DNA from 3 places in the Cytobacillus sp. FSL R5-0377 genome. Region 2 is predicted to be linked to each of the others. Evidence: riboswitches for the same ligand, from Rfam matches in the RefSeq annotation. Region 2 holds a riboswitch; each other region holds the start of a gene.
What was found. Region 2 has a riboswitch for S-adenosylmethionine ahead of NSQ49_RS04775 (2,3-diketo-5-methylthiopentyl-1-phosphate enolase). Riboswitches for the same ligand answer to the same signal wherever they lie in the genome.
Positions count from the first base shown of each region.

Region 1: another riboswitch for S-adenosylmethionine. It lies ahead of NSQ49_RS02095 (methionine ABC transporter ATP-binding protein); the one in region 2 lies ahead of NSQ49_RS04775 (2,3-diketo-5-methylthiopentyl-1-phosphate enolase).
Region 3: another riboswitch for S-adenosylmethionine. It lies ahead of NSQ49_RS15390 (methionine ABC transporter ATP-binding protein); the one in region 2 lies ahead of NSQ49_RS04775 (2,3-diketo-5-methylthiopentyl-1-phosphate enolase).

Region 1 is NZ_JBBORA010000001.1:412,080-422,786, forward strand. Features, by position in the region: gene NSQ49_RS02080 (M15 family metallopeptidase) at 1-344, opposite strand, end outside; gene NSQ49_RS02085 (MetQ/NlpA family ABC transporter substrate-binding protein) at 503-1,327, opposite strand; gene NSQ49_RS02090 (methionine ABC transporter permease) at 1,351-2,016, opposite strand; gene NSQ49_RS02095 (methionine ABC transporter ATP-binding protein) at 2,006-3,019, opposite strand; SAM riboswitch class I at 3,100-3,204, opposite strand; gene NSQ49_RS02100 (CsbD family protein) at 3,397-3,588, shown strand; gene NSQ49_RS02105 (C40 family peptidase) at 3,635-4,621, opposite strand; gene selB (selenocysteine-specific translation elongation factor) at 4,912-6,801, opposite strand; gene coaW (type II pantothenate kinase) at 6,866-7,669, opposite strand; gene NSQ49_RS02120 (YwaF family protein) at 7,666-8,397, opposite strand; gene NSQ49_RS02125 (SET domain-containing protein) at 8,464-8,838, opposite strand; gene NSQ49_RS02130 (Dph6-related ATP pyrophosphatase) at 8,875-9,552, opposite strand; gene NSQ49_RS02135 (SMC family ATPase) at 9,616-10,707, opposite strand, start outside.
Region 2 is NZ_JBBORA010000001.1:961,163-971,869, forward strand. Features, by position in the region: gene NSQ49_RS04740 (FAD-dependent oxidoreductase) at 1-544, opposite strand, end outside; gene NSQ49_RS04745 (electron transfer flavoprotein subunit alpha/FixB family protein) at 537-1,562, opposite strand; gene NSQ49_RS04750 (electron transfer flavoprotein subunit beta/FixA family protein) at 1,587-2,405, opposite strand; gene NSQ49_RS04755 (aspartyl-phosphate phosphatase Spo0E family protein) at 2,630-2,863, opposite strand; gene NSQ49_RS04760 (1,2-dihydroxy-3-keto-5-methylthiopentene dioxygenase) at 3,162-3,695, opposite strand; gene NSQ49_RS04765 (methylthioribulose 1-phosphate dehydratase) at 3,750-4,385, opposite strand; gene NSQ49_RS04770 (2-hydroxy-3-keto-5-methylthiopentenyl-1-phosphate phosphatase) at 4,382-5,044, opposite strand; gene NSQ49_RS04775 (2,3-diketo-5-methylthiopentyl-1-phosphate enolase) at 5,037-6,269, opposite strand; SAM riboswitch class I at 6,356-6,458, opposite strand; gene NSQ49_RS04780 (pyridoxal phosphate-dependent aminotransferase) at 6,546-7,718, opposite strand; gene NSQ49_RS04785 (carbon-nitrogen family hydrolase) at 7,862-8,647, shown strand; gene NSQ49_RS04790 (DUF2087 domain-containing protein) at 8,681-9,262, opposite strand; gene NSQ49_RS04795 (methylated-DNA--[protein]-cysteine S-methyltransferase) at 9,379-9,876, opposite strand; gene NSQ49_RS04800 (PAS domain-containing sensor histidine kinase) at 9,891-10,707, opposite strand, start outside.
Region 3 is NZ_JBBORA010000001.1:3,024,613-3,035,319, reverse strand. Features, by position in the region: gene uvrB (excinuclease ABC subunit UvrB) at 1-100, opposite strand, end outside; gene NSQ49_RS15415 (DUF2198 family protein) at 493-726, opposite strand; gene NSQ49_RS15410 (alpha/beta-type small acid-soluble spore protein) at 877-1,152, shown strand; gene NSQ49_RS15405 (M20 family metallopeptidase) at 1,310-2,518, opposite strand; gene NSQ49_RS15400 (MetQ/NlpA family ABC transporter substrate-binding protein) at 2,543-3,370, opposite strand; gene NSQ49_RS15395 (methionine ABC transporter permease) at 3,389-4,039, opposite strand; gene NSQ49_RS15390 (methionine ABC transporter ATP-binding protein) at 4,029-5,060, opposite strand; SAM riboswitch class I at 5,225-5,325, opposite strand; SAM riboswitch class I at 5,427-5,526, opposite strand; gene NSQ49_RS15385 (PAS domain-containing sensor histidine kinase) at 5,764-7,179, shown strand; gene NSQ49_RS15380 (NRDE family protein) at 7,211-7,966, opposite strand; gene NSQ49_RS15375 (IS1182 family transposase) at 8,133-9,488, opposite strand; gene NSQ49_RS15370 (AI-2E family transporter) at 9,611-10,707, opposite strand, start outside.

The sequences.
Region 1 (10,707 bases), 550 kb from region 2:
GACATCAGTGCGAAATCAATCGCCAGACCAAAATTATGGTAGGACTCTCCCCCTTTTGCATGGGTAACAATATTCCCCTCAGCTGTACGTCCCTTTTCATAAAGGGCATTCTGTTCCTCTATACTTCTGAAATCCTGGGTAATGACAACATTGATTCCGTTAGCGGCAGCCTGAGCGATCAGCTCATCCTTCTTTTCAGCTACTGCAGGATGAAGAGCGGTTGGAGGGGGCCCATCCTTTAAATCAGGATCTGCAGAAAACTGAATATATTGATAGACTAAAAGCCATACAGTTGCTAAGACTAGAAAAAAGAAAAATAATCTTCCCAATTGTTTAAAAAACAATATTATATGTCCTTTCTATGGAGGTTCATTAAATAGACCTTGTTTATTTTATCAGGATTTTAAGAAAACTTCACTAATAATAGATTGTATTCGATTTATGGCCTGATAAATAAAAAAATACGCCAGAAGGTCTGGCGCATTCTCTTATTAATATTTTTTTATTTCATCCACTCCGGCTTACCGAAGCCTTCAAACTGTTCATCGATAACCTTTTCGAATTCATCAGATTCAACAGCTGCCTTTAAGTCCTTGGCTAGTTGTTTATCTGTATTTTTCGTGTCAATTACGACTCGATTTCGGTACTTATCTGGCATGTCCTCTAGTTGCAGTGCATCGAGCAAATCCATCTTTGCAGCGAGGGCATAGTTTCCTGGTACGGCTGATAAATCAACACTGTCCACTGCACGCGGCAGCTGGGCAGCTTCAATTGGCTTAAACTGCAGGTTCCTGACATTGTCTTCTACATCTTTTTCAGAAATAGTAAGCGGATCAGCTTCTGCATTTATTGTGATAAGTCCTGCATCCTCAAGGATTAAAAACGCGCGCGCCGCATTCGTTGGATCATTTGGTATGGCAATAGCTGAACCTTCTTTGATTTCCTCGAATGAAGCGAATTTTTTTGAATAAATGCCCATTGGGGCAGTTGGGACGGTAATCACTTCTGACAGCTCAATATTATGTTCTTTTGCAAAAGTCTCCATATAAATTTTATGCTGGAAAAGATTAGCATCCAGGTCTCCTTTTGAAAGGGCAAGGTTAGGCTGGATATAGTCACTAAATTCTACTACTTTTACTTTATAGCCTTTATCTTCAAGAATTGGCTTTATTGCTTTGCTGACCATGTCACTGTATGGACCCGAAGTAGCACCAATGCTGATATTTTTCTTATCACCGCTTGCCTCGGAAGATGAGTTCTCACTTCCGCACGCCGCAAGTACAGCAAATGTAAGCATAAGTATGAATGCAAATGTTATCTTTTTCATTTTATTTCCCCCTGATGATATTTTTATCTTTTATCAACTAATCTGGCGATCCGGTCCCCGGCAAATTGGAAAATCTGGACTAGACAAATTAGAATAATAACAGTTGTGAACATGACTGTATTGTCATAACGGTAATAACCAAAGCGTATCGCAAGGTCCCCGACTCCACCGCCGCCGACAATACCTGCCATTGCAGAGTATGCTACAAGACTGATGACCGTAATGGTAATTCCCTGAACAATCCCCGGCTTTGCCTCAGGTACGAGTACATCCTTTACAATCATCCACGGTGTAGCCCCGACTGCTACAGCAGCCTCAATGACACCTTTATCAATCTCTCTTAAAGACTGTTCTACAACCCTCGCAAAAAACGGAATGGCAGCAACTGAGAGTGAAACCGATGCAGCAGTCGGTCCAATGGTCGTTCCGGTAATCAAATTAGCTAATGGCAAAAGAGCAATTAGCAGAATAATGAACGGAATGGAACGGATCATATTGACAATGAAGCCGACAATGTTTTTAAAAACGGTATTTTCCAAAAATAGACCCTTATCAGTTACAAAAAGCAAAACACCTGTTGGCAGACCAACAATGATGGCTACTGCAATAGATATTCCAACCATATAAATGGTCTCTAAAAATGCTTTATTCAGTTCCGGCAGTATAGCTATTAAACTTTCAAGCTGCATCACGAACCACCTCCAAATTCCTTGTCCGGTCTGTAATATATTGAATGGCTCTTTCGACTTCAAGCACAGGACCTGTTATCGCCATAACAAAAATCCCGAGCGGTTTTTCCTGAATGTATTCGATTTTTCCATGAAGGATATTCCCCTTCACTTTAAATTGCTGAAACACCTCAGAAATAACAGACTCCTCTGCAATACTTCCCTGGAAGTACACCTTAATAATCTTGCCTTCACGTTCCTTTAAAAGCTTCTCAGGCAAGTCAAATTGAAGCACGCTATTAATGAACTTTTTGGTCAGCGCTTCTCTCGGGCTGGCGAACAAATTATAGACCTTACCTTCTTCAATTACTTTTCCATCCTGCATGACAGCCATTCTGTCACATATTTCTTTAACAACTTCCATTTCATGTGTAATTAGTACAATGGTCAGATTTAATTCTTTATTAATTTTTTTCAACAGAGACAAAATGGACTTGGTAGTGCTTGGATCAAGTGCTGATGTAGCCTCATCACACAAAAGAACTGATGGATTGTTTGCCAGTGCACGGGCAATGCCAACACGCTGTTTTTGCCCGCCGCTAAGCTGTGATGGGTAGACATCCCTCTTATCCGTTAATCCGACCATATCAAGCAATTCATGAACTCGTGCTTCTATTTCAGTCTTCGTTTTGTTTGCTGCTTTTAAAGCAAAAGCAATATTTTCGAATACGGTTTTCGAACTAACCAAATGAAAATGCTGAAAAATCATGCCAATTTTTAAACGCGCCTGGCGAAGCTCTTTCTTGCTTAAAGACGTTAAAGATAATCCATCAATAAGGATTTCTCCAGAAGTGGGCTTCTCCAATAAATTTAAACACCGCAGCAAAGAGCTTTTGCCTGCTCCACTGTATCCGACGATGCCAAAAATCTCCCCTTTTTCAATCTTAAGCGATACATGATCAACACCAGTTACTTTACCTTTCTTAGTTTCATAGACTTTTTCAAGTTCTTTAATTTCTATCATGCAGATCCCCCCAGTTTCATTGCCCCTTTTCAAACAAAAAACCTCTTTCCATTCGGGAAAGAGGCATCGTTATGTATCACGACTTATCTTTCAGAATGAAATCATTCTGCAGGAAGTGGCACCGTTCCATTATGGAGGTTGCCGGACGTCATAGGGCCTGATCCCTCAGTCACTCTTGATAAGTAAATTATTTAATTGATAGTAAAAATAATATATCAATAATAATAAATTGTCAATAAGTTTTTAATTTTCCAGCATTATAGGAAACACATTCGTTATGGTTTGAGAAATAAAAATGCTTTTTTATTATATCAATTGTTTGGACTTTTTCATTTTGGGTATTTAAGAAGTAAGCAATAACTTAGGAGGGTGCAAATATGAATAGAGAACAAACAAAAGGGAATGCTGACCAATTAAAAGGTGAATTTAAAAAACAATACGGCAAACTGACCAATAACGAATCTAAAGAAGCGGAAGGCAATATGGATAAGTTAAAAGGACAAACCGAGGAAAAATGGGGAGACGCAAAGGAAGCTCTTTCCAAGACTTTTAATGATCGAAGAGATTAAAAAAAAGTACTCAGTGCTTATTAAAGCGCTGAGTACTTTTTTATAACTAAAAAGTGGTTTTTGCCCCTAAGTAACGAGGCTTCCAATAAGAATTATTCATATCGCTTATTTCTACACCCCGTGAAGAACCGGCATGAATGAACTTATAATCGCCAAGATATATTCCAGCATGTGATGGACCTGATTGGTAAGTCTCAAAGAATACCAAATCTCCCACTTTTGGTGAGGCAACATGTTTTGTGGCACTCCAAATGGATGCAACTGTACGAGGAATAGAGATTCCTGCTTTCCCATATACATAGTTCAAATAGCCGCTGCAGTCAAATCCTGCAGGAGTGCTTCCTGCCCATTTATAAGGTGAACCGATGTATTTTTTTGCTTCAGAAATAAGTTCATTTACCTTGGATGTCGATTGAGCAGCTACCTGTGATTCTGCCGGCTTGCTTGCTGCAGCACCTGATACCTTTATCGTTTTGCCGGCATAAATGATGTCTGAAGTAAGATTATTCAAGGCTTTTAACTGTGAAACCGATAGGTTATGGCGAGATGCAATACCTGAAAGAGTATCTCCTCTTTGGATAGTATAAGATCCAGTGCTAGCAGGAAGAGAAGGTACAGCAGTGTTAGCCGAACCTTTCACTTTTAGCTTTTGTCCCGGATAAATCGTGTCACTGCTGATTCTGTTTAAACTCTTAAGGGTACTGACAGAAAGGCCGTGTGTTCTTGCAATTCCCCATAAAGTATCGCCTGATTTCACTGTGTAGCTGACTGTACTGCCAGAAGAACCGCCAGCTGCTGCGTCATGGCTGTGCGGTGCCAGCAGAGTCAGAGCTTGTCCTTTATAAATTATTGAGCCTGATAGATTATTCCATGTCTTTAACTCTTCAATTGAAAGATTATTAGAGCGAGAGATTCCCCATAAGGTGTCACCAGACTGAACTATATATTTATTTTCATGTGCACTTGCTTCTCCATTGAACGGTGTAATCAAAAAACCAGCTGTCGCAGCCATTGTAAGTAGTTGTTTCTTCAAGTTGTACACTCCTTAAATTTCTTTGACATCCTAATATTAGTAATATTTCTAGTAAAATCCTATCTGAAAATAATGGACAAATAAGAAAAAATATCAATTTTTTCATGTTATTTCCTTTATTGGTTAATTCGCAGTACATTTATCCTGCATTTAATTGGGTTAATTACCATAATTTCAGGAAGACATGGGTAGTTTATCACCATAATTCAAATTATTCTAATTAAACTTTTTTCTTCTGAACAAACTAAAAAGACCAGCATTCAGATGCTGATCCTTCTAAATAAGATATTTTAAATCCAAATTCTTTTATTTTCTGCTCTGCGTGTCATTCCTAAAGAATCAAGTTTTTCAAGGAAAGGGATCATATACTTTCTGGAAAGACCCAATATCTCTTTTGCATCCCCAACCTCAAATTCAGCAGCAGTGCTCTTTTTCAGTTCTTCCACTGCTTTTCTAAAATGAACACCATGCCAATAGTATTGAGCATCAAGCGGAACTGCGATTTCCTGGTCTTCCAAAAATCGTTTTAAGTCTCCTTTGAGATTCTCTGGGATTCCTGCAGAAGCATAATATTGATCGAAAGGCTTTACTGTATAGCCATCTTTTTTTAATTCAACAATTAGATTGTCAGTGCGTTTCTGCCAGCTTTTAGGTACATGGGGATAGAAATCCTTATACTGCAGAAACTGGCCTTTGCGTTTGAAAAGATTTTCTTTAATCCCTGAATTCAAAACAAATTCAACCAGTATTTTAGGGTATTTATTCTGCATTGCCTGAAGCAATTCTGCTTTATTAATCCCTTGCTTCATTGCATTTTCCTGGTGGAACTCATTCAGGCGGTCAGCTATCTCTTCCTCTATTGCCTCTTTAATGACTACTAAAGTGAATTCCTTGTTATTAATGTTCAGAAAGTCTTCTTCTTTTAAAATTTCTTTAACCGTCCATTCATCAAGCGAGGTTTTTGCTATAATTTGTGAAGGTGTTAGGACCATTTCTTCGGACATCGCCGCTTTTATACGATCTTTCGGTGTCCCTTCTTTTTTTCTGCTTAAATCTTCAATGGTTTTTTGGCCGAACCGGTATTTTTCCCCATTAGGATCGATAACCCAGCCACCGCCGATTGTCTCCTGGGGACTTGGCCGCCTTAAAATGAACCTGTCTCCCCTTTTGGCGACAACTTCCTCTTCTAAACGGAGCTGGCAGAGGATTTCTCCTTCAGAATTGGATAATTCATTTCGGTCAAAAAAGACAATTTTGCCCATGACCTCGGCTGTACCAATATGACATTTGATCGGCATTCTCTGTTTGACGATATGCTCTAAATCTCCCACCATTCTTACTGAAACATCAATAATTTTCGTAATGCTGAAATGCTCCGAGGATACGAGGACCTCGCCCCGTTCAATTTCCTCCTTTGACACACCCGAAAGGTTAATGGCCGCCCTTTGGCCTGCAAATGCCGCCTTTGCGGGCTGATGATGAACCTGCAGCTGGCGTGCCCTGGTCTCAATACCCTTTGGCATGATTTTCAGAAGCTGTCCTTCCTCTACTATACCTTCATAAACTGTGCCTCTTACTACAGTTCCCTGGCCTTTCACAGTAAATACCTGATCGATTGGAAGGCGGAATGGACCTTTTACATCCCGTGTGTCCTGTTCCTTCAAAGTATGGATAATTTGCTCCTTTAGCTTTTCAATACCTTTGCCTGTAAGGCTATCTGTTAAAATAAATGGAGCTTTTTCAAAAACTGTACCTTTCAGTTCCTCAAAGATTTCTTCCTTTACCAGGCCGGTGAACTCTTCATCCACACGATCAATTTTAGTTATGGCAACAATGCCATTGCGGATCCCCAGAAAATCAAGAATTTCAAGGTGTTCTCTTGTTTGCGGCATAACTCCTTCGTCAGCTGCCACAGCCAGGATGACTAAGTCAATACCTGCAACACCAGCAATCATTTGCCTGATAAAACGTTCATGACCGGGTACATCCACTACTGAAATTTGAATTTCCTCATCTTCATGTAAAGGGGCAAATCCCGGTTCTATGGATATTTGCCTCTCTTTTTCCTCTTTAAGCCTATCTGTATCCACATTTGTTAATGCTTTTGTCAATGTGGTTTTTCCATGGTCGATATGGCCTGCCATACCGACTGTAAAGAATCTTTTCTTCAAATCTGCCACCTGCTTCTTTTTGCATTCTATTTCAACTTTATCTTGAAAAAAAGAATCTTTCAATCATCTGGTTCTACAAGGACAGCATTGCACCTGCTGCTCCACAAAACTCCCCATTTTGATTAAAGACAGAATTCTTGCCGAGCATGGCGGTATACTTTTCTAAAAGGTCCTTTAACGGGGCATTATGCCGAAGTGTGCTTCCTATGTATATAATGCAGTCTATTTGGTGCTGATCTGCTGCCTGAGAGCTTAGAAGAACAATCGTTTCCGCAATCATCTTCGTTAAACTGGCTGCTTTGTCCTCCTTGCTTACTTGATCATCCTTAATTTTTCCGAAATTACTGGCAGTCAGGCTTCCTTCTATCGGTGCATCAAATGGTTCATAAATATCTTTGACCAACAGGTCTGCACTTTCCGCGTTCCCGCATTTAGCCAATGAAACGAGTTTGACAAAATCATTTTCACCAGTCAGCAATCTTCCAAGCCCCATAAAAGTGCCTCCGCCTATACCGCTTCCGGACAAGCGTGTAAAGTTACCATCCTTTTTCAGAAAAATCGAAGTTCCTGTGCCTATATTTATTAAGAGGGAACTTTTATGGGATAATCCATCCTGCTTCATTAAAAAGGATGTACCTATACCGCAAGACTCAAATTCAGGGACTATCAGGGCGTTTTGAAAAAACTCTTTTTTAAGGTATTCAGCCTTCCCGCCGGTCAATGCCATTGGCACATCAGCAGCAGTCATCTTCAGCCAATTCATAGAACTGTATAGTTCATCAACCGAATAGCTTTTGTAATGGATTTGACCATGTTCTTCAAATGCCATTTTCAGCAGGGAACCTCCAGCATCAATTCCTATTTTTACAGGTTTCATACGGGTTCCGCCTTTCCAGCTTTATTTTTGCCAATCATCTTGAATGGCAGCAATAATAATGAAAACAGGAATAATGCCGTTATCTCCAGTGTTATTATGTAATAAGGGTAGGGCCCTAAGTAATCTAATAATGTATTATTCTCCGGCTTTTGGGACAAAAACATATAGTTTCCTCCTGTTAACTTGTTTGCAAAAAATGCAGCTGATGCACAGAGATTCAGGAAGACAAAGGACTGGAACAATCCTATACCTGTTGGCTTAAATTGATGAACCAGCACAAAATAAAGGCAGGTCCAGATGATTAGATTATGGGTAATGAAAAATTGAAAATAGCGAAAATGAGGAAAGCCTAAAAACAGCTCAGGAGTCAGTATTGCCATGAAAGCTCCCGTGACGCCTAAATAATAGACAATCTGGAAGATGGCCTTAGATTTCGATGCTAATAATAACAAGCTAAGAACTAAACTTATGGAGCAAAGCTGAAGCGGCAGGGTGAAGGAAATATCCCATTCCCCTCCATGATAAAGCCAGGCATGGTAAAGAAGTTCCAATGTAAAAAGCATTAGAAACATAGACAGCCTTATGAGTTTATCAAGCCGGAATAATTCTTTTCTGAAGATGAATAATAGCGCGGATAAAGCTGTAAATAATACAAGCATGGATATATGAGGTGCGGATAATACCATAAAAGGGAAAGCTTTATAATCGTGAGAAAATACGCCGGACACACTACTCTCTCCCTTCTGGGCTGGAGACTGCTCTTTCGGCCATGAAAGGGGCAGTCTCCAATTAAATTACTTATTAAACCAAAGGGGATCATCATTTTCAGCTTCCCCGTTATAATTAATCAAAACCTCTTCACCTGCTTTAATATCTCTATAGGCGAAGAAATCAAACGTATGGTTGTCAAAGTTAATATCATAAACTGCATTTGGCTGGTAAGAATGGTTGAATAGCATCCCATAGCCTAATAAAAGGGCACTGTGATTTTTCCCGTATTCAAATGCATAGTCTGCCAGAGTCGTTTTTTCAATATGCTGATGCTCATCATTGGGATAAGGAAGAACCGGAGCCTCATGTATAAGTTCACCCTTCTTAATATCCCGAGTTGCAAAGACTCCTCTGTTATGTTCGCCATCACTTACTGCCGATGTTTTAATTTCAATCATTTCGTTACCTGCGCATTCCCGTCACTGACGTTTTTATTATTTTTCTGCGAGCCTAAACTCGCCAAATTCTAATTTCTTAGTGGTTTCAAGCTGAATAACTTCAGGTAAAACCAGCTGGATGCTTTTAGAGAATAGCGGTCCGTCATAAACAAATGTATGATACTCACCTGATTCCCCCATTGGACAAACAGGTTCAGCTTCAATTTTGCTTAAAAAGTCATGATCAAGTTCTTTGCCAAGCCACGAGTTGTCCAGAACATCTTCGCGGACACGTATGACTTTGGCTTTATAGCCTGATTCCGCAAATGCCCTTAAAGCCTTAAGACTATCTTTCTCTTCCATCCATAGAGGATATATCGCATCCAATCCTGCTTCTGCCGCTGTTTTTTCTCCCCATTCACGGTGTCCATCCAAGTAAAGATCTCCATATGCAATGCCTGTAATTCCATAAGTATCCTTTATTTTTCTTAAATCACTTACGAAACGTTCTGAGTAATTTTCAAAAGTACAATAAATAAACTCTGCAGGTATGGATAAGCATTTTGCCTGAAGTTGAATTAACTCCTGTTTTTCGCCATGCCCGAACGTCCTGCCAATTTCCTTCGGAACAGTTGTCAGAAGGCATGCAACTTCGTATCCCTGTTTTATAAGCACATCCAGAGCCATGCAGCTGTCTTTGCCTCCGCTCCATGATAAAACAACTTTCTTCCTCAACAGTCATCACCAACTTTAATAGTATGGGAAAAAGGACAGGAGGTCTATCCTTTCTCCTGAATTCTAATTTAAAAATTGAAATTGTGTATGGCTTCCTGTCTGGCTTGCTGTAACTTCCAGCCGGGCATCAATCCGTTCCTTCAGCTCGGGAACATGTGAGATGATGCCTACAAGCCTGCCGCTGCTTTGAATTTCGATCAGCGCTTCAATGGCCTGATCTAAAGATTCGGGATCAAGTGTACCAAATCCTTCATCTATGAACATCGTTTCAAGCGAAACTCCTCCTGCATATTGCTGAACGACATCAGCAAGTCCAAGTGCAAGTGCAAGCGCGGCTTTAAAGCTCTCTCCACCAGATAAAGTCTTAACATGCCGTTCCTGTCCAGTGTATTGATCGAAAACAAGCAGTTCCAGGCCGCTTTGTGTGTTGCCCTTTGACCGGTCTGTTTTTCGAAGCAGCATATACCTCCCGCTGGTCATCCTTGTTAAACGTCCATTAGCTTCCCTCAGTATATCATCTAAAAATGCCGCAAGTACAAAACGTTCAAAAGTAATTCGGTATGTGTTCTGGCCTTTTGAAATTTCATATAAGTGCCCGATAACTTTATACCTTTCCTCAAGGGATTTCATATTTTCATTAATTTCTATAATTTTACTTAAAGTCTCTTCATTTTGCTTCTTCTTCATAAACAGATTCGTATATTGATCCTGCAGCAGCTTCAATTGATTATCTATTTCTTGTAATGTTACCTGAAGGCTTTCCAGATCAGGTTTTTCTATCCCCTCTAGGAGCTGCAGCAGTTCAGCATATCGGTCATTGACAGAACGGACTTCTTCCCGGTACTCCCTTACTTCCCCTTCAATCTGTCTGATTTGAGATTCTGATTTTTTGGCATCCCGATATTCTCCGTACACTTCAAAGCCCTGGTCCTTCATACGCTGAACAAAATTACGCCTTTCAGCTGCAAGCTTTTCCTCTTTCTCAACGGCCATCTTTTGAAGAGTCTCAAGCTTTGCCTGCTCTGCCATATAGGACGATTTTGTATCCTGATATTCTGCCTGCGCAGTTTCCAGCTGTCTCTGCAGGTTTTCAAACTTTTCAGCAGCTGTTCTTAAACTTGACTGGTAGGCTTCAATGGAGTGCAAACCCTCAGG
Region 2 (10,707 bases):
CTTCATCAGGCCGGAATTCTTTATGGTAGCCAAGCTGTTTTGCCAGCAGTGAATTCACGCCATCTGCCAAAACCACTACATCTGCATATATATCTCCATCCGGACGGTCAGTTCTTACACCAACCACTTTCCCATTCTCAGTCAAACATTCAAGTACAACGGTTTCATTTATTAATAGAACCCCCTGCTCTACCCCTTTCTTAGCAAACCATTGGTCAAATCGCGCCCGCAGAACCGTAAAATTATTATATGGTTCCTTTCCCCACTCAAGACCTTTGTAGCCAAAACTCACTGCGGATTCTTTATCCATCATCCAGAAACGCTGTTCTATGACAGGCCGTTCGAGTGGGGCTTCTTTCCAAAACTCCGGGATGATTTCCTCCATTTGCTTACGGTATAGTACTCCGCCCATTACATTTTTGCTGCCTGGATATTCTCCTCTTTCTATTTGCAGGACTTTCAGTCCGTTTTTAGCGCAGGTGTAAGCACAGGAAGTTCCTGCAGGCCCTGCACCGACCACAATAACATCAAACTTTTCAGACATAGCTCATTTCACCTCCTCTTTCGCTGGCTTCCTTGAACTTTTCAATAAGTTTCGGAACAATATCAAGTGCATCACCTACGATACCGTAAGTGGCTACATCGAAAATAGGTGCTTCAGGATCTTTGTTAATCGCAATAATAAGCTCTGAATTCTTCATGCCTACAACATGCTGAATGGCACCTGAAATCCCAATAGCAAAATAGATCTTTGGAGTAATGGTTTCTCCGGTCTGTCCAACCTGCTGTTCATGCGGAAGCCATCCCGCCTCAACAACATCCCTTGTTCCCCCTACGGTTGCTCCGATGGCGTCAGCCAGCTCATGGATCATCTGAAAGTTTTGGATATCGCCCATCCCTTTCCCGCCTGCAACGACAACATGGGCTTCAGCTAAATTCACTTTTTTTGTGACATCCTTCACAATTTCAATCACCTTTGTGCGCATGTCATCTTCTCTCAATGTAATCGATTCTTCTATAATCTCACCCTGCCTATTTGGATCAGGCTCCATTGCTTTCATAACCTTAGGGCGGACAGTAGCCATCTGAGGCCGGTGTTTTTTGCAGAGGATGGTTGCCATAATGTTTCCTCCAAATGCCGGCCGGCTTGCTTCCAGAAGTCTCTTTTCCACCTCGACATCCAGCATGGTTGTATCCGCTGTCAATCCAGTACTTAGGTCTGTGGCAACTGCACTGGCTAAATCTTTCCCATTGGAGGTGGCCCCATATAGAAATATTTCAGGCTTATATTTTTCAGCTAGCTTGATAACAGCCTTCATATAAGATTCTGTCCGGTAATCTTTCATTACTTCGTGGTCAATTACATAGACCAGATCAGCACCATATGTGATGACCTCCCGGCTTAAAGACTTTATTCCATACCCAAGCAGCACCCCGGAAAGAGGTACCTCAAGCTTATCAGCCAGCTTTCTGCCTGCTCCGAGCAATTCAAGGGAAACCTCTTCAATTTTCCCATCATTTTGTTCTATGAATACCCATACTCCACGGTACTCATCCATCATGTTAATCCCCCCTGTTTATTACAGCTATTTGCCTGCAAACAGCTCTTTTTTATCATTAAGAAGCTCCATCAGCTGCTGTATCTGTTCATCTGAATTTCCTTCAAGCCTTTTTCCGCCTTCTGGCTTTGGAGGAGTAAACATTTTACCCACTATCGTAGGAGATCCCTTCAGCCCAAGCTGGGTCCGATCCACACCTTCAAGATCATTTACAGACCAGACCACCGGCTCATATCTGGCGGCTTTTATCATATTTGGCATAGGGGAATATTCTATGCTGTTAATCTCTTTTTCAACTGTCAGCAGGCAAGGGATTTGAGCTTGGATTAATTCATATCCATCAGTGATCTTCCTTTTTATTAAAACCGTTTTTTCACTTTCATTAACTTCCGCTATCTCGATCACATTGGTGACTGGAGGGATATCCAGCCGCCTTGCGATTCCTGGTCCAACCTGGCCGGTATCTCCATCAATAGCATGCTTTCCGCATAGAATTAAATCGACAGGCATATCTTTTGAAATACGTTCTAATGCTTTAGACAGGGCATAGCTGGTAGCCAATGTATCGGCACCGGCAAATGCACGGTCAGAAATCAAATATCCCCTATCCGCCCCAATTTCGATACTTTTCTTAATAACCGCTACAGCCTGTGGTGGCCCCATGGATAAGACCGATATGGTGCCTTTTCCAATTGTCTTTGTAATTCTCACAGCTTCCTGAACTGCATGGGCGTCATAAGGATTTAATATGGCAGGAGCACTGCGCCGGTCCAAGGTATTGGTTTTGGGGTTGATTTTAATGATTTTTGTATCAGGCACTTGCTTGACACACACAACTATGTGCATTTTCTTCTTTCCCTCCTCTTACTTAAAGCTTGTATGAGTATTGAAAACTTTAAGTGAAAAAAAGCTTTGTATTACGATATATGATTCTCTATACAGGCATAGTACTTCTTTAATGAATTAATATGTTTATTACTAGAATGGCAGAAGATTGCAAAAAAAAGAACCCTCCACGGATTCTTTTTGATTACCTCTATATACTCATTAAATATCCTTTGTTATTATAATTATACAACTGCTTTCTTAAGGGATAGAATCATTTGTCTGAATGAAACTCTCATTCTATTTCTTTGTTCCTTCTCCCGTTTTATGGCGCATTGATATTCAAAAATCAATTGATCGAGTTCCTGGCTGCAGAGAACCGTTTCCTGGCTAGCCATCCCCTTTTCCCTGGCCGTTTCTATCATTTTTTCCCTTTTTTGCTGGATTTCAGTCAGCAGCTGTATTCTTTTATTGCGCAACTTTTTTCCTCCTAATCCTATCCCTTTTATCCAATATTAATGTGTCTACTTGAAGCATTATTACAAGAATTTCTATAAATGTAAATAGATTCGCAATATTAGACAATCTTTTTCCAAAGTTGTTTTAATCGACACAAATTTCACTTTGGCTTCACACGGTTTCGACACACTTCTGCTGCTTAAAACATGAGGAATCAACAGTATTTGATAAAATTTTTGCAAGTTAGGATTGTAAAAAATATCCAACTACTATAGTGGAAAAATAAAAAACCCAATGCCGGAGCAATGGGTCAACGTATTATTGATGAACTTCCTTTTCCTCATAAATTGGCACCCATCCTTCTGAAGATACAAAAATTCTGATGGCTACCACCTTTCTGTCATCCTGCAAAGTGAAATAATGACGGATATTTTCAGGCACGGAAATTAAATCGCCGGGTTTTAAGTATACCTCAAAAAATTCCCCATCTTTTCCTTGTATAATAAAAACTCCGTGGCCACTGACAATAAACCTTACCTCATCGTCTGTATGATGGTGTTCCTGCTGAAAATTCTGAAGGAGCTGTTCCAAATTCGGCGTATTTTCCGAAAGAGAAATGACATCCTGGGCCATGTATCCTCTTCTTTCTGAAATATCCTTAATTTCTGCAGCAAATGTCTCAAGTATTTGTTGTTTTTCATCATCAGAAAGCAAATATCTCTCCTGAAGGTTTTCTGGCAATTTATCTATTTCCCATTGCTCATAGATAACCCCCTGTTTTTCCAGAAAAGAAGCAACTTCTTCCTGATTCCTGATTTCTTTTTTTGAATTTTTCAGTACGATATATGCCATGCTAATCATTCCTCTCTACTGTTATCTTTCTTATTTAAATCTGCATCTTGTGCCTTACACAACTCTGGATAGCTGATTGGGTCTGTGCTCCAGAAGCCTTAGCTGATAGCGGAACAGAAACTCTGAAGCTTCAAGGATCTTTTTAGCCTCAAAAGAGGTTTTGCCCCAAACAGTAATTCCGTGATTTCTAATTAAAATTGCACCTGAATCTTCATGTACATGGGAAGAGAAACAATTTGCCAGCGCAGGAATATGCGCATAATTTGGAATAATCGGAATTCTAAGGACAGCATCCTCCTCCCATTTATTAAATGCTTTAATGAGCTCTTGCCCCTGAAATGTTACTGCCTCCTGATCTCCATATATTTCTGAGATAACATTATTATCGATTGTATGTACATGAAGACTGCATTCAGCTTTTGTTTTACTGTATATTTCCGTATGCAGAAGTGTTTCAGCGGATGGCTTTAAATGAGTTTCTTCCACCGGACGGCCAAATTCATCCACTAGCAGGAAGTCTTCGGAAGTGCGTTTTCTTTTATCCTTTCCGCTTGCAGTTACAAGGAATTGAAGCGGATTTGAACTGACCTTAATGGCCAGATTTCCGCTCGTCCCCATAAACCAGTCCCTTGCTGCGAGCTCGTCTTTAATATCGGCGAGCTCATTCCATTTTTCCTCAAGTGTGCTCATACTCTCACCTCATTTAATTTTTTTATAACTTCTATGCAATCATAGAACGTTTCAAATGAATTGTGATTAAGGTTCATCTCTTTGCTTTTCTCCAGGAGCAGATCTCTTGCTATGACAAAGTCCGCCTGTTTTGCAGCCTCAAGGTCAGTTACTGAATCTCCGATAACGACTTTTAACGTGTCCTCATCCTCCAGCCTCCTCATAATGGAGGGCTTGCAGCATCCGCAATTATTTTCACATTTTTCATCACAGCTGTGGGGCCATAAGATTTTTATTTTATCGCCGCTAAAATCAGAACTATTGCAGAACACTGCTTTAAAGGGTCCATATTTCTCCAGTACAGGAGTCACAAAAAAATCTATCCCCCCGCTTACTATATAAAGCGGTATATTTTCTTGTGCCAGGTAATCGGCAAAAAGCTGAAACCCATCTCTTATTTTTGCATTTTCCAGGATGAAATCTGTGAGATCTCCTTTCAAATTGCTAGGGAGAAGGGAAAACATCTTTCCTACTCCCTCTTTAATAGAAATCTCCTGATTCAGAACTTGATTTTTTATTCCTTCCCATTGGGGAGGAGCAAAATGTTTCATAATATTGATGATGTTATCACTTTCGGTAATAGTTCCATCAAAGTCGCAAAATACCCCTATTTTAGCCATTCTTAACAGCCGCCTCTTTTGATCCCCACAAATCGATCGCGCTTTTTAATTCGGTGAAGTCTGAAGGAGCATCAGCCAAAGAAACTCCCTTTAAAGTCAAATCAATCGCCTGGCGGAATGCCAAACCGCCTCCTCTTGCCCCATCTGGATGCCCGTGTATCCCGCCTCCGGCATTGATTACACTGTCTATTCCGAAGTCTTCGAAAAGCAAAGGCACTAAACCCGGATGAATGCCGGCTGAGGGTACCGGAAAAGATCTTTTGAAGGAATCTTCCGCATTCAGGTTATCAGCAATGGATATTGCCTGTGTCTTTTCAAGAGCAACAGACCCATAAGGAGATGGGAATAAAGATAAGTCAGCACCCGAATATCTGAGCAGCTTGCCCAAAAGTAAAGGATAAGAGATTCCATAAAGGCTTGAAGCTGAAAGAGCTCCGCTAACTGCAGGATGTGCCATGATAGGCAATTCAATTTCATTATCTTCTCTTAAGGACTGCAAAACATCGAGTCCATAAGAAAATACATTGAACAGCAGAAGATCTGCACCAAGACTTGCTGCCTTCCTTGCCTTGTCTTTTAATTCAAATGTTCTGCCTGTTAAATTCACAGCATAAAGGGTTTGATGGCCCGTTTCCTCGTAAACTTGCCTTAACACCTTTTTTCCTTCTGCTATCCGGGCTTCAAACGGTGTAAGGCTGTTTTCAAATAAAATTTCGTCATCTTTTACAAGATCAATGCCCCCATAGGCCTGTTCTCTCAGCTGTGAAGTCAAAAAATCCATATCTTTGCCGAGCACTCCTTTGAAGATGCTCATCAAAAGAGGTCTGTCATACACATTTAATTTTTCTCTCAGTCCTTCAATTCCAAATCGAGGTCCTGGAAAAAAGCTTTTAAGTTCATTGGAAAACTCTAAATCCAGCAGTTTTATCTTTCCGTCCAATGACAGTTTTCCAAAAACGGTTGTTAATATTGCCGGTAAATCAGGACTAAAATTAACAGCAGGATAGGCGATCTTAATGATCGCAGCTGTTTCCTTGCTTCCTGTATTTTTTGTCACTCTTTCAACAGAAACGACCCTGCCTTTATGCTTCTCCAGCTGAAGCTTTTCAAGCACGGGCAAATGGGTCCATGATCCCACCGTTAATCCTAAAGCAATCTCCTCTGCTTTTTTCTCGGGATTATGTTTTTCATCATGTATCAGATACGCTGCAATAATCTCACTCATTAATCTTCTTCCTTTCAATTTCAAAGAATGGAAAAAATAAAAAAACCTCTTCAAATAAGAAGAGGTTAGCATAACAATCTAACATCTCCTTATCTTTCAGCTATTAGCTGCAAGATTTAGCACCGTGCTTTTGTTAAGTCGGTTGCCGGGCTTCATAGGGCTAGTCCCTCCGCCTGCTCTTGATAAGAAAACGAAATCGAGTATTCAGTTAATTTAGAAATTTAATTAAAATTATGACAGTGCTATATGCTTTTGTCAATTGAATTTTTGAAAAAATTAAAACAAGCTTAATTTTTGTATTCGCTCCACCGCTTCTCTAAGTCTTTCTTCAGATGTCAGCAAACCGACTCTTACAAATCCTTCTCCAAACGGGCCAAAGCCGTTTCCGGGTGCCACTGCAATATGCGCTTTTTCAAGGAGATACTCAGAAAACTCTTCAGATGTAAATGATTCAGGAACCTTTAGCCATGCAAAAAAGGAGCCTTTTGGCGCTTGTACATCCCACCCAATTTCCCTGAGACCGGAAATGAGGGTATTCCGTCTAGACTCGTAGATCGAATTCAACTCTTTTACACAATCCTGAGAGCCTGACAGAGCAGCTGCTGCAGCTTCCTGAACAGCTCCAAACAAGCTGACGTAAAGATGATCCTGCATCAGGTTCAATGCTGCGATAACGCTTGCATTTCCAGCGGCAAACCCTACTCTCCAGCCAGCCATATTAAAGGTCTTTGATAGAGTATAAATTTCAATTCCAACCTCTTTTGCTCCTTCTGCCTGAAGAAAACTGACAGGGTTTTTTCCGTCGAATCCAATTCCTCCATATGCAAAGTCATGGACTACGCATATCTCATGCCTTCGGCTTAATTCAACTGTTTCCTGGAAAAATTCTTTGTTTGCGATTGCTCCAGTAGGGTTATTTGGATAATTAAGAAACATCAACTTGGCTGCTTTAAGCTCCTCAGCCGGCAAGTCACTATATACTGGCAAAAAGTTATTTTCTTCCCTCAGAGGCATTGTCACCATTTCTGCTTTAGCCAGCGCAACTCCTGACCAATAATCAGGATATCCCGGGTCTGGAACCAATATCCTGTCCCCAGGGTTTAAAAGACATTGGGGGATTTCAACAAGCCCTGCTTTGCCTCCAAAAAGAATGGCTATTTCAGTATCGGGGTCTAATTCTACACCATATTCCCTTTTATAAAAGTCAGCTGCTGCCTTTTTTAAATACGGGTAACCCTGAAAAGGAGAGTACTTATGGTTTTGAGGGTTATCGGCTGCACGTTGAAGACTTTTGACAATATGATCCGGGGTTGGCAGATCTGGATTTCCCTGTCCCAAATTGATGACATCATAGCCCTGTTCAAGTTTTTTTCCCACCTTCACAGTCAAAGAAGCAAAAAACTGTTTAGGAAGACTTTTTAAAAGTTCAGATTGCGGATAATTAATCAAATTGTTCACCTGCTTAAAAAAAGGATTGAAAATATAGTCCCAAATGATATAACGTAAATGGTAAGTTGTAAAGTAAAATTTAGAAAGTTTTTATCTATCGGACTAATCATAACATAAGGAAAAGATGATTGTGGGGGAGTAAAGTGAAATTAAGGATTGCTTGTTTGCAAATGGATATTGCATTTGGAAAACCAGAGAAGAATTTTATTGCGGCCGAAGCCATGATTAATAAAGCTCTTAAATCTGATCCAGACGTTTTAGTACTACCTGAACTTTGGACGACAGGCTATGATTTGACCAGATTGGATGAAATAGCAGATCCGGATGCTGCTTTTTCACTGGCATTTTTGAAAGAAATTGCAAAAAAAAATAAGGTTTACCTGATTGGCGGTTCTGTAGCCAAAAAAACAACTGATGGCATTTACAATACTCTGCTGATTGTAGACCATAATGGTGAGCTTTTGCATGAATACAGCAAGCTGCACTTATTCAAGCTTATGAATGAGCACCTCTATTTGAAAGGAGGGGCAGCAAGGGGAGGATTTTCCCTGGCCAACAGGAAGTTTGCAGGAATGATTTGTTATGATATCCGTTTTCCTGAATGGCTGCGTACCCATACAGCAGATGGTGCAGAAGCAATATTTGTAGTAGCTCAATGGCCATTGGCACGGCTTGCTCATTGGCGTGCGCTATTAATTGCACGTGCTATTGAAAACCAGTGTTATGTCATTGCCTGCAACCGTTCCGGCTCTGATCCTGCTAATGTCTTTGCAGGTCATTCAATGATTATTGATCCATGGGGGGATGTGCTTGCTGAAGGCACTGAAACTGAAGAAATTCTGCATGCTGAAATTGACCTGGATAAAGTGAAGGAAGTCCGCGGCTTAATTCCGATTTTTGATGACCGCAAAACGGATTTTTACCGCTGAAAATGTTGCAGAGGGCCCTGTCAGGGCCCCTGCTTATCCTTCTATTTTTGCCCACATTTCTGGAGGGTTTAATTCGTAAATCCCATTCTCGCGGTACATATAATGGTTGATTATGAATTCTCTGCGTATAGTTGCATAATCTTCATGAAACTGTTTGATGTATTCGTTAAGCTCTTTTTCTTCATATTTTTTACCCATTTTCAAGCCTTTAATTAAATGTTCAAAAACCATGAGTTTCTTCTTTCTCTGGGCAGGAATATTCTTCAGTTTTCCATCCCTGGTAAAGAAATTTTCAATAACCTTCTGGTTTTCTGAATTTTGTTCCTCCATTTTTTTAACCTCCTCTTTGTCTGCCAATTTTGCAAGAACCCCTGATTGGTGTTTCAATACGGATTCATTTAGATAAAAATACACAGAATTTTTATCTCTTCTTTGATAAACAAGGTTTATTTCCCGCAGTTTATTCAGGTGATGCGTGATAGTAGGCGGGGTTAAGCCGAGCTTTCCGGCTATAGCCTGGCCATGCAGCGGCCCTTTGGCAAGGAGAAATACAATCCGAATTCTGGTAGGGTCTCCCATTGTCTTATAAAATGCTACTAAACGATTTAATTGCATAAGTAAAGTACCCCATTTCGATTTTTATCTAATTAGATAGTAATCGAATTTAGTTCATTTCGTCAATAGAATTTAAATAAACCAAAAAAATCACCTTGAAAGGGTGATTTTGATAACTATTTAGCATAATGGGCTCCTTCAAGGGATAATAAAATTTCTTTAATTTCTGTCCTGCTTCCCGCATAGCCAGTTAAAGATTTATTTTTGCCGATAACACGATGGCAAGGAATAATGATTGGAAGGCGATTGGCCTTGTTTGCCTGTCCAATAGCCCTCACAGCTTTATCTTTCCCTATCCCGGCAGCGATTTCCTGATAGCTTCTTGTTTCGCCAAATGGAATGAGGCAAAGCTCTTTCCATACTGCTTTTTGAAAATCCGTTCCATTGGGCTCTATAGGGATATCAAATTCCTTCCTATGTCCGTCAAAGTATTCCTCAAGCTGGAGAGTACACTTTCTGATTAAAGTATTAGAAGGATCAAATTGCAATGATGATACCTCTTCCCCTTCCATAAAATCTTCCCCCATGTATATAGCCGAAAGAATTCCATTTTCTGCTACGATGTAAATATCTCCGACCGGTGTCATTTTTTTAGAATAAACTCTGCCTGTCATATTAATTCCCGCCTTTATAATAAGGGCAAATAGATGTGGAAAACAGTTCCTTTTCCCAATTTGCTTTCCACTTCAATTGTTCCCTTGTGCTCTTCTATAATTTTATATGTAACCATTAAACCAAGTCCAGTGCCTCTTTCTTTTGTAGTATAGAAAGGCTCACCAAGCTTTTTTATTTTATGCGCAGGAATTCCTGTTCCTTCATCCCTTATGGTAATGTGAACTTTATGACCAGGGCCCTTTTGAACGGATACGGTAATATAACCGCCTTTAGGCATGACTTCAATTGCATTTTTAATGATGTTGATAAAGACCTTTTTCATTTGATTGGTTTCGCAGAAAACCTTGGGCAAATTTTGTTCATAATAAGTTCTGAATTGAACATTATGAAGCACAGCCTGTGCACTAAGGAGATCGACTGTTTCTTTCATGATTTGTGAAATGTCTTTTTCTATAAATTTGACAGCTTGAGGCTTAGCGAGAATGAGAAATTCATTAATAATGGAATCAATCCTGCTGAGCTCAGTGGTGATTACATTGAAATACATCGTATGATCTTCTTTTACACTGCTCTCCAACAGCTGTATAAACCCTTTAAGAGCCGTCATTGGATTTCTTATTTCATGTGCAATCCCTGCAGCCAATTCTCCAATAACATTCAAGGTATCTGATTTCCGAAGCTGTTCTTCCATTTCCAGCTTCTCAGTTATATCTTTAAATGTACTCATACTGATATTAGAAAAAATATTATGCTTGTTGGAAAACTCAAAGAATTTCTTTCTGCCTGATTTTAAAGTAATGGAAAGATTCCCGTCAGATTGGCCATCTGTG
Region 3 (10,707 bases), 2.1 Mb from region 2:
GCTTCTTGCCGGAATTGATTCCCTCCACAATTTTTTTGATGGCCCCAGGCTGGTCGCCCTGAGGGGAATATTTTGAAACTAATTCAAATTGATCCTTCACCTAAAAGCCTCCCGTTCAAATTACTTTTATCTATATAGTAAACACAAACCAGCATTGAAATAATTTAAGATCCGGGATGCACGCTGATTTGTCAGTTTTTTACTCAAAACTCCTATCATCATTCTACCACAAAGAGCCTAAAACAAACCAATAATATGCGAACGGATATTCGTTTTTTTATTTTACTGAGTAATTATTGCTTGGGAAATATGCCGAATTATCGAGGGGATTGTCGAAGAATGGTTAATCAAACGTTTGATTGACTGCCTTGAGTTTAATCAAACGTTTGATTGAACTCAATTAAAAGCTGATAGGACGTATGCCTAAAAAATAGCTAATAAATCATTAAATAAAAACCTGTCGATAGTTTTTTTCGACAGGTTCTGCAAAATTTATTCAGCACTTGGCTTTATTTGCTTTAATTTTTGGGCATACCAAAAACCAACCGTCAGCGAAAATGCGTCTATAACAATTAAGGCAAATGAATTGGTATAGCCTTTATATACAGAAGCAGCAATAAGCCCCACTGTCAGCACCAGCCCAATTACACGATTATAGCTGACTCTCGTAAAAAACAATACCAGCAGTCCAGGAAGCAAGAGAGCTGACAAGTATTTTAATGCCATTTTTAAACACCTTCTTTTGGTTTTTCACAAAAATTCAAGGTTTCTACCATTAGAATAGCTGTTCACAGGAGGTTGTACAAGTTTTTTCAGGGTTATTCCAAGCGTACTTTTACATAATAAGAAGAAGAACATTTTATGGAGGAATGAATCATGGCCAGAAGAAAAAGACGCCCGATAGTACCGGAATCAAGAGGCGCATTAGATCAGCTGAAAAATCAGGTAATGGCAAACCAGGGGTATCATGTTGACAAGGAAAATCCTGATGCTGTGAAATATGAAATTGCTGAGGAGGCAGGTGTACCTTTGAAGCAAGGTTACAATGGAAGGCTTACATCCAAACAGGCAGGAACAGTCGGGGGAAAGATTGGCGGCAGTATGGTGAAGGAGCTTATCCGGATGGCACAGGAACGGATGAAGGAACAGTAGTTATATGTGAACTTCGGGAAAAGAATGAGGAATTTTCGGAAACTTAATACTTAATTAAAGGAAAAAACTCAGCAAATCAGGGAAACACCCACCAGTGAGAGGAAAACACTCACAAAAATGAGGAAAAGCTATCCCGCAAAAGGATAGCTTTTATTTTCTATTCAGCCGTTTTCCGCTCCAGAAATTCCTGTTTAATGGCTTTAAGCAAATCCGGTTTCGTTATCAGCTGTAAGGCAGTGAGTGCAAGCCCTTTTGCTCCGGTTACCAGCGCTTCGTCTCCTTTTGCAGATGCTGCTGCTTCCCGGAATGGAACAGTATGGGCAACGAGATCATCAGCACCGATTTTGATATAAGGGTGAATGGTTGGCACCACCTGACTGATATTGCCGGCATCCGTAGAACCGATTCCATCTCTGTCCCCTTCTACAACCTTTTCTCCCAAGTCCTCTATCACTTCTTTAAACACCTGGTCATATGTCTTGTTTAACAGGAGGTTATCTACTTCATTTTGAAAAGCAATAACATTCAGCTTTGCTCCTGCTGCCAGGGCGGCACCTTCCGCGACAGCTTTCACCTTTCTAGTTACCTCATTTAAACTCGTTCTGGTGGAAGCACGAATAAAGAATCGGGCTTTTGCATATTCAGGGATAATATTCGGCGCATCGCCGCCGTGAGTAATTATTCCATGGATACGCACATCATCCTTTAATTGCTGTCGGAGGGCATTGATTCCGTTAAAAAGCTGAATAACCGCATCCAGTGCATTTATTCCTTCCTCCGGTGAAGCTGCTGCATGGGCAGGCTTGCCGATAAACTCAAAGTCAAGCGGATCAACTGCCAGTGATGAACTGGTCAGGCGGGTATGGTTTGAGGGATGAACCATAAGAGCCGCATCAATGCCTTCAAGCAAGCCATGTTTCACAAAGCTGCCTTTGGCACTCCCATTTGGCCCGCCTTCTTCTGCGGGGGTCCCCAATACGACTGCTTCTCCTCCCGTATCATCAATAACCTTGCTTAACGCAATGGCTGCTGCTGCACTTGTCGTGCCAATAATATTATGGCCGCACCCATGGCCCAATCCGGGAAGGGCATCATATTCTGCAAGGAAAGCAATGGACGGTCCCGGTTTAACGGATTTCTTTCGGGCCAGGAAAGCAGTTTCATGCCCGGCTACTGCCCGATCTACTTCAAACCCTTCCTTCTCAAGGATGCCCGCTAGCAAGCCAGAGGCAAAAAACTCCTCATTCCCTATTTCCGGATTCGCATGAATCTGATGGCTCGCTGAAAGATAAAGTTCTTTATTATCCTCAACATTTTTCTTGATTGCTTCTTTCAGTTCAACTAATGCTTTTACAGGTGCCGTCATCATTTTTCCTCCTTTGTATATTAATTACCAGCCAATATCACTTAATGGAATGAAAGTCGGAATCATGCTTCCGTCATATTCTTTTGTGATGAAATCAGCTACATCATCTTCCTGGTAAAGTTCAGCAATTCTCTTAAGCGTTTTGTTATCTTTGTCTTCTGTTCTGACAGCAATGATATTTACGTACGGCGTAGCGGTTTCGCTTTCAATAAAAACAGAATCCTTAGTTGGGTTCATGCCTGCGTCTACGGCAATTCCGTTATTAACGACTGAAGCAGAGACATCTGGAAGAGCACGAGGTGTCTGCGCTGAGACCATTTCTACAAATTCAAGGTTCTTTGGATTTTCAACGATTTTATTCAGATCAAGATTTCCATCATAGTCCTCGGATAGTTTGATCAGGCCGGCTTCCTCCAGTAACAGAAGCGCTCTTCCCCCATTTGAAGCATCATTTGGAATGGCAATTTTGCCGCCTTCCGGAATGTCTTCGACTGATTTTACTTTTTCCGAATAAAGGCCCATTGGTGCTAAAACAGTTGTCGCGATCGGTGAAAGATCCATATTATGCTCTTTAATAAAAGTGTCAAAATAAGCGACTGTCTGGAATGCATTTACATCTAGATCACCTTCGGCAAGGGCAACGTTTGGCTGTACATAATCAGAGAATGTCACAACCTCAATTTCAATGCCTTCTTTTTCAGCCTTCTCAGCAATAAAATCCCAAATGCGTGTATCTGATCCGCTGACACCCAATTTAACTTTCTTTGTTTCTTCTCCGCCTGTAGTACTTGAGCATGCGGCAGTAAAGACAGCCAATGCTAAAATAATGAATGATATAAATAGTTTGTTCATGATGTATTTCCCCCTATGTTATCTTCTTCTGATTTTTTTGGATAAGAGATTTCCGAATGACTGAAGGCCCTGAACCATGACCACTAAGATTGCAACAGTAATCAGCATGACGGTTGTATCGAATCGCTGATAGCCGTATGTAATGGCAAGGTCACCAAGGCCGCCTCCTCCAACTGCCCCAGCCATGGCAGATGCTCCTACCAGACCAATTGTCGCAATGGTAAAGCCCAATACCAGCGAACTAAGTGCTTCAGGAATCAGGAATTTTAAAATGATCTGTCCTGGTGTCGCTCCCATTGCTTCTGCCGCTTCAATGACGCCTGGATCCACCTCGAGCAATGAATTTTCTATTAATCTCGCAATGTAGGGTCCTGCATAAAAGACAAGAGGCACTACGGCTGCGGCGGTTCCAATCGATGTTCCGACAATCATCCGGGTAATTGGGATAATGGCTACCATTAAAATGATGAAAGGAACTGATCTAAAAATATTAATAATGCTGTTTATGATGTTAAAAACAACGGTGTTTTCCAGCAGATGCCCTTTCCTGGTCACAACAAGCAATATGCCAAGCGGGAGTCCGATAAGAGCTGAAAACAGCAGTGAAAATGCCACCATTTGGACCGTTTCGATTAAGGCTTCAATGATTTTTTCCTGGTTAACTAGCACGTGCAGTCACTTCCTTTATTGAAACTTTTTCCTGGCTGATGTACTGAATCGCCCTTCTGATTTCACTGTCCTGCCCCTGGAATTCGACAATGAGATTGCCAAACGGGGTTCCCTGCAGTTCTGTAATATTTCCAAACAGAACGTTGAAGTCAATATTAAACTTTTTAGCAACCTGTGAAAGCAGCGGCTGGCCGGCAGAATTCCCGACAAAATTGATTCTGAATACCTTTTGAAGCCCCTGCTGCTTTTCAATCACTTGCTTAATGGATTCAGGTATTTGATCATTCATAACCGTGCTGACAAAGTTTTTCGCTGTTGGGGTTTGGGGTGAAGAAAAGACATTGAAGACAGTTCCTTCTTCAATAATCTTCCCTGCCTCGATGACAGCGACACGATCACAGATCTCCCTGATAACAGACATTTCATGAGTAATGATCAGAATCGTAATGTTGTATTCTTTATTTATTTTCTTCAGCAGCTGCAGGATCGAGCTGGTTGTCTGCGGATCCAGAGCAGAAGTTGCTTCATCACATAATAGAATGGAAGGCTGTGTTGCGAGCGCCCGGGCGATTCCGATCCGCTGCTTTTGTCCGCCTGACAGCTGATCAGGATAGCTGTTCGCCTTGTCGGCAAGCCCCACGAATTCTAATAGTTCATGGACACGCTTTTTTATTTCACCCTTCGAGACCTTAGCCAGTGTGAGCGGCATCGCCACATTGGCAAACACTGTTTTCGAGTTTAAGAGATTGAAATGCTGAAAGACCATACCTATGTTTCTTTTCACTTCGCGAATTTCTCTAACAGATAAAGCCGTCAAGTCATGGCCGCTGACAATGACCTTTCCTGAAGTCGGCTTCTCCAGCCAATTGACACAGCGGATCAAAGAGCTCTTTCCCGCACCGCTGAAGCCGATCACCCCGAAAATCTCCCCCTTATTAATCTTTAAATCTATTCCATCCAGAGCAGCTACCTGCTGACCTCCGCTTTTATAGACCTTCTTTAAATTCTGAAACTCTATCATGCAGCCTCTCTCCTTTGTGGTGGTTGGTGACAGGCACCTATACCAATTTGATGAACTGGTATAGGTACCTGTCACCTTTCATTGTCTAACTATTCCAATCCGAAAACTAAGAATTATATCCTGAAATTTACCCCTTCCATCAGAAGAGGTTTTTTAAAGTCCTCTCCTTATCTTCCAGGCTTTTGCCTGCTGGATTTGGCACAGTGCAGTCTGCCTGCTGCCGAAGCTTCATTGGGCCAGGTCCCTCTGCTTCTCTTGATAAGAATTATTCATATGTTTATGAATAGAATCTTGATGCAATATTTCCGCGTAAAACAAAAACCCTCTTCTAAAGAAAGAAGAGGGCAGCATTTATCAATGGTCCTCTTCTTATCTTTCAAGCAATGCTTGCTGGATTTGGCACGGTACAATTTTGTCCGCTGCCGAGGTGTCATAGGGCCAGTCCCTCAACCTCTCTTGATAAGAAGATTTTTAATATGCGGTTGTTAATATGCTTAATACTTTACCATCTTAAAGTAAAGAAAGTCAATATAAAGTTTAAATATATTTTATTTGATTACCGCCTCCTGGTCTGAATCCGCTCTGTCATTAACCCGTATGCTATGTACTCTTCTAAAAAATGATAGTTAAATCCTATGTGTCTATACCTCTATCTCATGTATAATAATGGAAAAGTGTCATTTCTCAATAAAGGAGGGACAAAATGATTATGACCGAGAATCCGGCAGATTTATTCGCCGACAAAGTCGAAGCGAGGAATCTGCAGCTGGCCATTCAGCATTCCAGCGATGTGATTGCAAGAGTGACAAAAGAAGGCGTTGCTTTATATGTCTCCCCTTCCTGCCTATCAATGCTGGGGTATACGCAGCAGGACTTTTATCGAAGCAGCCTTTATACATACTGCCATCCCAATGACCGGGATCTTCTTAGAGATGCATTGGCAGATCTTGAACAACTCCCGCATAAACGGGAGACTTTTCGTTTCAGACATAAGGAAGGCCATTACCTATGGCTGGAAGCCAATTTTACAGTCATTAATGAGGATAAAGAAATGATGTGCATCATCCGGGATATGACACAGAGAATTATCATGGAAGAGGAAATTCTTGAAACACAGGAGAAGTACCGCTTTCTGGTGGAGTACTCCAAGGATACGATCGGAATGGTGACACAAAAGGGGATTTGGACCTATATCAATAATGAAGGAAAGAAGCTCTTTGGGTTCACGAGCATCAAAGAGATAATCGGCACCTCCCTCCACGACTACATCCCTCCTTCAGAACATTCCACCCTCGATGATTTTCTGCAAACAAAGCTGAGCGTGAATTTTGAGCTTAATCTGATCCGGACCGATGGACAAGTAAGAAAAGCTGAAGTCCAGCTGATTCCAACCACCTTCAAGAACAGAAAGGTATACCAAATCATTATCAAAGATGTAACCGGACAAAAGAAGACTGAAGAAAAGCTGCAGAACGCTGAAAAACTTTCCGTTGTCGGTCAGCTTGCTGCAGGCATTGCCCATGAAATCCGCAACCCGCTTACAGCCATTAAAGGCTTTACGCAGCTATTATACGAAGAACATAAGGGTAATTTCGCAGAGGTCATTCTAAATGAGCTGGAACGGATTGAAGGCATCGTCAATGACCTGCTCGTTCTCGCCAAACCTCAAATAACCGAAATGGAAGAAACCTGCCTGACAAACGTTGTAAAAAGTGTGATTACCCTTTTAAACAGCCAGGCGGTTATGGAAAATATCCTGATCGAATTAACTCAATCACCCGGCGAGTTCTTTGTGAAATGTGAAAAAGATAAAATTAAGCAGGTCCTGATTAACATCATCAAGAACTCAATTGAAGCCATGCCAATGGGCGGCAAAATAAACGTCGATATCCGTCAGGAAGACCAATCTGTCATCATCAGTGTCGAGGATGAAGGAATCGGCATACCGGAAGAACGCCTCGCCAAACTGGGTGAGCCTTTTTACAGTACAAAAGAAAAAGGCACCGGCCTTGGCATCATGATCTGCAAAAAAATCATTAAAAACCACGGCGGAAACCTTTACATCCACAGCAGGGAAAAGGAAGGAACAACGGTCCGCATTACTTTACCGATTGCCTAAATAAAAGAAGCCAGCCGCCTAAACTGGCTTCTTATTCTTGGAGAATAAATTCCTGTTCCGCTCTTTCACCCCCAATATGTACCCTCTCCTTGTAAAAAATCTCATCCTCTGACACCAGCAAAACGGTTGAACTCCTTGTTCCGTAGCCATCGCTTTTGATAAATAAAGGAGACAGAATCCGTTCCCATTCAAGTGAAACTCCTGTTTTGGGAAGCAAATCATCGGGTACAGGGTCTGTATTCCGGAGAAGTGTGAACAGGTCTTCTGTTAAGTCCCCGGCTGGATTATCTATAATCTCTGATAAACCCTCCTTCCCCTTTTTCACCTTCGGCCATTCGGTGTTCAGCACATGATTACTGACTCCGTATATTCCCGGCTGAAGCTGCTCTATTCTATCTTCCACATTCGAATAATAATAAAGCTCCTCCATATTTCCTGCCAGCAGATTGTAGCCGGGATAGCTGCTCCGCCGTTCAGATGCCCTGTGCATAAAGTCAGCAGGCGAATCACTGCCCTTCAAAAAATCAGCCACCAGATCTCCTCTTGACCTCTTGTCTTCTGTCACTTCATTCGGATCGCGGTAATTTGTCAGCGCTGCAAAACGACCATTCTTTGTGACCCCCATCCATGTTCCCAATTTCCTTAAATCCCGGCCGGCAAGAATGTGGGGATGATCCTCCCAATAATGCGCCGGGGCAGTTGGACGCTCATAAAATTCGTCCCGATTGGCGGCCAATATCAGCTTGTATTTTGGATGTACTTTGTATCCAAAGAGGATTAAACACATGCAGATCACTGCTTTCATTTTTATTTTTATTTTATACTTAAGGAAAAATAATACCAATATGAAAAAGCTCCTTCATGCAAAGGAGCTTTCAGACCGTAGACAAACCCCAGTTTCATTTTGTGAAACTGGGGTTTTATCATATTTTTCAGTTGGCATACCTCAATAATTAAGCTGGACATGGTCCTCGCCATGTCCAATTTGCCAGTTTCTTAAGGTTCATAGCAGCGAAAGTAAGCATCGCCTGCATTGAAACTTTTTTAAGCCCTCTTAGGGTCGTCCAACGCATGCCATGCTTTTCTTTTGCATCCGCAAAGACACGTTCGATCGTTTCTTTGCGCTTTGCATATAACGTTTTATTCAGTTCGGTATGTCTCAGATGTTCCACTTCATCTATGTAACCCTGCCATAAATGCCGATGAATCATTTTAGTGTGATTTTGGCTTTGAGTACAACGTTCTAAAAGAGGGCATTCTTTACACTTTTGTGGATTTGAAGTGTACTGTTTGTAGCCATCTCTAGTCGTTGTGCGGTAAGGAAGGATTTGTCCTTCAGGACAAATATAGCAATCAAAATGTTCATCATATACGTAGTCGTACTTTTTAAGATATCCGTCTTTTGTTCTCGGACGAGTGTAGGGCATAACGGGTCTAATCTCTTGATCCATAAGGAATTTTGCTATGTGGGGTGTCTTATATCCAGCATCAACTGCGATAGATTCAGGCTTTCCAACTTTATCCCTGACTTGAGTGACGAGTTGGTCTAACATGCGACTATCATGAACATTTCCACCAGTGACAAGAGAACCTAAGATAAACCCACGAGAATCACATGCTGTATGAAATGAATAAGCAAATAATTTCTCCCGTTCATCTTTTACATAATAGCCACTTTCAGGATCTGTTGTACTGACCTTTATTTCTTTTGACTCTTCTTTATTCTGTGGGGGGAAGGGCTTTTTTCCGTGTTCCTCACGGTCGATATTAATTTCTTCATCTAGCTGAGCTTGGTAACTTCTTGTTTCAACACGAGCTATTTTCTTCTCAAACTTCTTTTTATTCGCATTCGCTTTTACATGGGTAGAATCAATAAAAGCAACTGATGGGTCGACCAATCCCTTTGTCATGGCTTCTTTTAAGATACGATAGAAGATTTGTTCAAAAAGGTCCGTATTGTGAAAGCGTCGTGCGTAGTTTTTACCGAAGGTTGAAAAATGAGGAACTTTCTCTGTGAACCCATACCCAATAAACCAACGATAGGCTACGTTGGTCTCAATCTCTTTAATTGTTTGACGCATCGAGCGTATGCCAAATAGATATTGAATGAACACCATTTTAACAAGGACAACAGGGTCAATACTAGGTCTCCCATTGTCTAAGCTATACTTATCTTTTACTAGGTCATAAATGAATTCAAAATTAATAGCTTGTTCGATCTTTCTAACCAGGTGATCTTCAGGCACTAATTGGTCAAGAGCGACCATTTCTATTTGATTTCTTCCATCTTCTACGTGTTTTGATAACATTTGAATCCCCCACAAAAAATCTTTTCAATCTAATTATACAAAAAAAGCTTGTAGACGTGGTCTGCAAAGCAGACTTTGTCTACAAGCTGAAAGCTCCTTCATGCAAAGGAGCTTTTCCATCTTTACGTAACCCTCTCCTCGAGCCGTGCTGCTTTCCTCGCCCTTAGGAACCTTATTGTATTTAAAACAATTGTTTTGGTCACAGCATAGGTAGGGATCGCAAGAATCATGCCGAGTATTCCGGCAAGATTGCCTGCAACCAGCAACAGGATGATAATCGTGGCCGGATGTGTGTTTAATGTTTTTCCGAGAATCAGCGGAGAAAGCACATTCCCTTCAATCTGCTGGGCGATCACGATGACTACGACAACCAGGAAGGCTTTTGTCGGCGAGTCAAAAAGTGCAACGATTACGGCAGGTGCACCGCCAAGAAACGGTCCGACATAAGGTATGATATTAGTTATAGCCACAATCAAAGCCATAACCAGGGCGTACGGCAGATCGATGATTAAATAGCCGATAAATGAAAGAGTACCCACAAATAATGCGACTGTGATCTGTCCCTGAATATAGGAAGAAAGGGTCTCACCTGTTTCCTTAAGCGTTTTAACCCCTTCTTCTCTGTAAGAAGCAGGAAGAAACTTCGAAACAGCTGCAGGAAATTTATCACCATCTTTAAACATATAGAATAACAGGAATGGCACCGTTACAATCGTAATGGCAATATTCGTGACCAGGCTCACAATGCCGGCTACTCCCTGAGTCAAACGGCTTGGGAGCGTATTGGCGTAATCCATAATGCGTGCTTCAATTTCTTGTATCGATACGTAATCCTGTGCCAAAAACCATTTGAACTCTTCCGTGTTAGACATTGTATTAACAAAATCTCTTGTCGTTTTCGCATATTCCGGCAGATCATTGAATAATTCTGTAACCTGTCTGCTGATAAGCGGAGCAATATTGCCAATGACGAGCATGACTAAACCGATCACCGCTGCATAGATGATTAAAATTGCTGCCGTTCTTGGAACTTTATAGCGCTGCAGCAATCTAACCAGCGGGTTCAATAAGAAATATAGAAATCCCGATATAATGATTGGAAAGAATAGAGTAGATACAAAGATGCCGACAGGTTCAAACAGAAATGAAATTTTTGTTGATACATAGATAATGGTTAAGATAATCAGCAATTGCAAAGTCCAGTAGTGCAATTTTTTCT